Regions from separate parts of the Paenibacillus sp. FSL H7-0442 genome, predicted to be linked through region 1. Evidence: riboswitches for the same ligand, from Rfam matches in the RefSeq annotation. Region 1 holds a riboswitch; the other holds the start of a gene.
The links. A riboswitch is a leader RNA that binds a small molecule or an ion and turns the genes downstream of it on or off. The one in region 1 is predicted to bind thiamine pyrophosphate.
Positions count from the first base shown of each region.

Region 2: another riboswitch for thiamine pyrophosphate. It lies ahead of thiC (phosphomethylpyrimidine synthase ThiC); the one in region 1 lies ahead of tenA (thiaminase II).

Region 1 is NZ_CP151963.1:4,407,481-4,410,629, forward strand. Features, by position in the region: gene MHH57_RS19360 (AEC family transporter) at 1-899, shown strand, start outside; TPP riboswitch at 1,078-1,180, shown strand; gene tenA (thiaminase II) at 1,317-2,006, shown strand; gene thiM (hydroxyethylthiazole kinase) at 2,081-2,923, shown strand; gene thiD (bifunctional hydroxymethylpyrimidine kinase/phosphomethylpyrimidine kinase) at 2,920-3,149, shown strand, end outside.
Region 2 is NZ_CP151963.1:832,113-835,261, forward strand. Features, by position in the region: gene MHH57_RS03690 (IclR family transcriptional regulator) at 99-842, shown strand; TPP riboswitch at 998-1,110, shown strand; gene thiC (phosphomethylpyrimidine synthase ThiC) at 1,298-3,142, shown strand.

The sequences.
Region 1 (3,149 bases):
TAGGGTGGTTAGCGGGGCATTACAAAAGCTTTGATGCCTCTTCCTCCAAAACCCTAAATGCGCTCGTTACCAAATTTGCACTACCTGCGCATCTATTCATCGGTATTACGACAACGGACAGGAAAGCGCTCATCGAGCAATGGCCATTCCTGCTGGCCCTGTTCATTGGCATTGTCGGCTTTTTTACCGTTCTCCTTCTACTGTCCCGCTTTGCGGGGAAGCAGTCGGTCAAGGATGCCGCCATGTTTGCTTTGAACTCGGCACAGCCGACCTTTGCTTTTATGGGCATTCCTGTGCTTGGAGCCATCTACGGTTCCGCTGCTGTCGCCATTCCGATTGCGCTTACCGGGATCGTAGTCAATGCCGTCCTTGACCCGGCGGCTACCATTATAGCTACCGTAGCCAGCAGGAATTCAGGCAAAGAACGGAACGGTCACCTCGGAAGGTTAATCTGGGACTCCATTCTTCATGGATTAAAAGAACCGCTGGCGCTGGTTCCACTGATTGGTGTAATTTTGACCTTGTTCGGCTTCCATTCACCGGATTTGTTGAACAAATCGTTGAATCAAATCGGAGACATTACGTCCGGGGCCGCTTTATTCGCTGTCGGAGTGACCATTGGCGTACGCAACATTAGTTTTAGTGTAAGTGCCTTTGCCATCGCACTGTTAAAAACAATTGTACAGCCTTTATTAATGCTGCTGATCGCCTACCTATGCGGTCTGTCGTCTGCAGATACTGTGAAGGCAGTTCTGCTCGTTTCCTTCCCGGGTTCAGCAGTCGCTGCTATGATCGCCACCCGTTTTGAAAGCCTGGAATCAGAAACAGCCTCCTCCTTTGTCATCAGTGCTGTCATATCGCTCGTTACACTCCCAGTACTGATTTCTCTATTGGTATAAATGCTGATTATTTAGACATTGGAGCCTGCCGCGAATTCCTTCGTGTAGACGGAACTGATCTTCTCCAGCGCCTTTTTCCCTCTCGGAAGCGAACTTCAGCTCTGTCGTTTGGCCCTTGACCAGATAGACATGTTTGACATAGCGTATGAACGTATGTACAGTAATAGTCAAAAGAATAGAAGTCCACTAGGGGAGCCGCTATGGCTGAGACAAGAACGTATCTTGGACCCTTTGAACCTGATCTAGTTCGTACTAGCGTAGGAAAGTGGAGCCTTCGTATATAAGGTTTCAAGCGTTTTTTGCGTATTGGGCCTATTGTTGAAGCCGCTCCATTTTTCTGGGGCGGCTTTTTAGCGTTGTTCCGGAATTATATTCTTACAGGACTTCTTGCTCTTCAATTTTATGGAGGTGGCGAAATTGAGTTTTACACAAGAACTCCGTCGGCAGGCGGACGGCATTTTTCAAGCGATTTTTGAGCATCCCTTTGTGAGAGGTATTGCTGAAGGAAGTTTGACAAGGGGACAGCTGATTCACTATGTAAAACAGGACTTTGAATATTTGAACGCCTACATGCGGATATACGGCATCGCAATCTCCAAATGCACGAATCGGGAGGACATGGATGTATTTAATGAACAAATCTCTTTTATTCTCCACAGCGAGGTTCATCCGCATCAAAATTTCTGTGCTGTCGCAGGGGTGACCTATGAAGAATTGCAGGGATATCCGCTCGCTCCGTCGGCTCATCACTATATCCGGCACATGCTGACGGTTGCGCATGAGGGCAACCTGGGCGAGATCTTGGCTGTGCTGCTGCCATGTATGTGGACGTATGCCGAGATTGGCCGCAGGCTGCTAGATGAAGTAAAGCCGGATAAGTCCCATCCGTTCTATGAATGGATTGGCTTTTATGGAGACCAGCTTGATGATACAACACTCAAGTTCCGAGAACGTGTAGATGCTTGGGCGGAAGGGGCAACGGCTGCTGAGCGGGAGCGGATGATTGAGCATTTTATACTGAGCTGCCAGCTGGAATATAAGTTCTGGGACATGGCTTATAAGCAGGAAGAATGGCCGGTCCAGATGCAGGCAGCGGTCTTGGAATAGTCAGCCTGTCAATTCGATGAGTGAAGTACGGTTAATGTCCTGTTAAACCACCAACTATAGAGAGGATAATCATGATGAGTACATGGGAAAAAAGTTATTCGGATCTCCTAACGAAGGTACAAAATAGCAAACCCCTCGTTCACAATATCACCAATGTGGTAGTCACCAACTTTACCGCCAACGGCCTGTATGCATTGGGTGCCTCCCCAGTGATGGCCTATGCACCCGAGGAAGTAGCAGACATGGCAAAAATAGCGGGAGCCGTCGTATTAAACATCGGTACGCTGAACCGCGAACTGGTGGATGCCATGATCATTGCTGGACAATCAGCAAATGCACACGGTGTTCCAGTCCTGCTAGATCCGGTCGGTGCGGGAGCAACAAGCTTTAGAACCGAGTCTGCACTGCGAATCCTGAATGAAGTCAAAATCTCCTTGGTACGAGGCAACGCGGCCGAAGTCGCGCATCTTGTTGGAGAAGCGCGTGAGATTAAAGGCGTAGATGCTGGTGACAGTGCTGACAGCGGCCATGTCGATCTGGCAATTCGGGCTGCTCGAGTGCTCAATACAATGGTTGTCATCACTGGAAAAGAAGACGTCATCACCGATGGGGCCGAAGCACGAATGATAAGCGGCGGAGACGTACTGCTCACGAAGGTAACCGGAGCAGGCTGCCTGCTGACCTCTGTGTTAGGTGCCTTTGCAGCTGTTGAACCCAACCTGCTGCTCGCAGGTACAGCAGGCTTGGCATTTTACAGTGCAGCAGCTTCCCGAGCCGCAGCACGTACCGCAGAGCTAGGGCCAGGCAGCTTCCAGATTGCCTTTCTCGACGAGCTCGCCAAACTACATACTGGTTCGCTAGAGGGGCATGTCACGATCCGTGAAGCTGGAACAACTACAGCAGGTGGTGCGCGATGACAGACACTCGTGTACCCAGAGCACTGACGATTGCCGGCTCAGACAGTGGCGGCGGGGCCGGAATTCAAGCCGATCTCAAAACCTTTCAAGAGCTTGGCGTATACGGCATGTCAGCTATTACGGCCATTACTGTACAGAACACCTTAGGGGTCCACGGCGTATATCCGCTGCCACAGGAAGCAACAGCGGAACAGATCGAAGCTGTAGGATTAGACCTTGGAGTGGA
Region 2 (3,149 bases), 2.2 Mb from region 1:
AAACATCGGTTTACAGTAGCCGCGACTATTCTATATAATTTATGTAACCATGTTTCATAGTGTGAAACGAATATGGATACAAGAGGAGCGGTTCACGAATGGAAGACCGTAAATTAACCGTTCGCGCTGTAGAGCGTGCACTTGATATATTGCTGTGTTTTACCGCAGATTCGGATCTTGGCCTAACGGAGATTGCCTCCAAAATTGGTCTACATAAAAGCACGGTTCATCGGCTGCTGACTACGTTGGAGGATCGGGGCTTTGTCGTTCGGAATGCCGAAACGGAAAAATATCGACTTGGCTTCCGCATTTGGGAGCTATCCACACATTTGTCCCAAAGTGACGAGCCGGCGGTGTTGTTACAGCCTGCAATGGAAGGACTGCGTGACCGTCTGGGCGAAACGGTCAGCTTGTACTTACGGGACGGCAGCATGCGTATTCGCATACAAGCCGTGCAGAGCAATCAGGCGATCCGCAGGGTTGCGCCTGTGGGTGCGCGTATGCCGCTGGCTGTAGGAGCCTCCAGTAAGGTGCTGGCTGCCTTTATGCCGCCGCAGGAGCTGGAAGCCCTGCTAAGCGGGAATGAATGGCCGCCCTCGGTAGACGCGGAGGTCTATAAAGCCCAGCTGCAGGACATTCGCGAGAAGGGCTATGCGACCAGCTATGAAGAACGGGAGCCAGGGGCCGCTGCTGTGGCAGCACCAATTGTGAACCGGAAGGGACAGGTCACTGCGGCTTTATCTGTATCCGGTCCGGTCAGTCGGCTTGCACCCGAGACGCTACATGACTTTGCTCCGATTTTGATCGAAGCGGCGAAGGAAATGGGGCTTATGCTTCCGTAACAAGAATGAATGCAGTTGAAGCAAGCAAAGTGATTTGATGAGGAGCGTCTTCTTGCTAAATGAAACCTAGAAGGGTTGCCAAAGCCATAAATTTGAAGTAGTCTGATAAGGATGGCGGGATGTCTGTTATGTCCGCCTCATGTGAATAGAAGTATCGCAGTTACTGGGGGAGCCTGTAATGCCGGGCTGAGATGGAATCGTGTAAGATTCCGGACCCTTTGCACCTGATCTGGATCATACCAGCGTAGGGAAGTAATCGGCCATTGAAATGTATACGCAGCTGCTGTCTACGGTGACGCATTGGAATAGGATTATTCCACATGTGCACGGTCTGGATAGCTGCCTCGTTAGATTAGCCGGTTCCCTCGGGAACCGGCTTTTTTGCATAGATCAGCGCCACCCTGGGAATGGTTCCGGATCGGTGTGTCATTTCATCGAAACAGGAGGAATGGACAATGAAGCCGACAGAAGTAGAAGGAACAAAAGGAACAGAATTTAAATCAGCAGAAGTAAGGTTGGCAGGAACAAGGGAAGTTGGGGTAGAGAAGACAAACGGGGAGCAAGCCAGTGGGGTAACGCCCTTTCCAGGGAGCCGTAAGGTATATATTCAAGGCTCGCGGCCGGACATTGCCGTCCCAGAGCGGGAAATTGCTCTTCATCCTACACATACGCCGCAGGGCACGGAGCATCATGAGCCATTGCGTGTGTACGATACGAGCGGTCCCATGACTGACGAAGCCTATCAGGTCGATATCCGTCAGGGCCTGCCTCCATTACGGCGAGCTTGGGCACTGGAACGGGGCGATGTGGAGGCTTACGAGGGACGCGCCGTCAAACCGGAGGATAATGGACTGAAACCTGGCTCCAAACGGGAGACAGTTGAATTTCCCGGCGTGACCAACCGTCCGCTTCGTGCTTCGCAAGGTCGTACAGTGACGCAAATGCATTATGCACGGCAAGGGATCATTACGCCCGAAATGGAATTTGCGGCGATCCGCGAAGGGGTGGAGCCTGAGTTTGTACGGCAGGAATTGGCGGCTGGACGAGCCATTTTGCCTTCGAATATCAATCACCCGGAAAGTGAGCCGATGGTCATTGGGCGTCATTTTCACGTGAAGATCAATGCGAACATTGGTAATTCTGCGGTTACCTCCTCGATTGAGGAGGAAGTGGAGAAAATGACCTGGGCTGTGCGTTGGGGCTCGGATACAGTTATGGACCTATCCACAGGCCGTAATATCCATACCACACGTGAATGGATCATTCGGAATTCTCCTGTACCGATTGGAACTGTGCCGCTGTATCAGGCACTTGAAAAGGTGAACGGCGAAGCAGAAGCGCTGACGTGGGAGTTGTATCGCGATACGCTGATCGAGCAGGCGGAGCAGGGAGTGGACTATTTTACAATTCATGCGGGTGTATTGCTGCGGTATATACCGATGACGGCGAATAGAATGACGGGAATTGTGTCCCGTGGCGGGTCGATCATGGCAGCCTGGTGCCTTGCGCACCATCAGGAGAATTTTTTGTATACACATTTTGAAGAAATCTGCGAAATTATGAAAGCCTATGATGTGGCCTTTTCTCTCGGGGATGGTCTACGTCCAGGTAGTATCTATGATGCGAATGATGAAGCACAGTTTGCAGAGCTGGAAACGTTGGGCGAGCTAACGCAAATCGCATGGAAGCATGATGTTCAGGTCATGATTGAGGGGCCGGGACATGTCCCTATGCATAAAATCAAAGAGAATGTGGATTTACAAATGGAGATTTGTAAGGAAGCTCCTTTCTATACCTTGGGACCGCTCACGACGGATATTGCCCCCGGATATGATCATATTACCTCAGCCATCGGGGCGGCGATGATCGGTTGGTTCGGGACGTCCATGCTGTGCTATGTTACGCCTAAGGAGCATTTGGGTCTTCCGAATAAGGATGATGTCCGTGAGGGTGTCATTACCTACAAAATTGCGGCACATGCTGCCGATCTGGCGAAGGGCCATCCACGGGCGCAGCAGCGGGATGATGCTTTGTCCAAGGCACGCTTTGAGTTCCGCTGGCGGGATCAGTTCAATCTGTCGCTTGATCCCGAGCGGGCCTTGTCCTACCATGATGAAACGCTACCAGCAGAGGGAGCCAAGGAAGCACATTTTTGCTCGATGTGCGGCCCAAAATTTTGTAGTATGCGCATCACGCAGGACATTCGCGCCTATGCAGCGGATAAGGGGCTGAACACCGAAGAAGCAGTGGCCGCTGGGATGCGTGAGAAGGCAGAGCAGTATCGGGATGGCGGTCAGTAAAACGAAT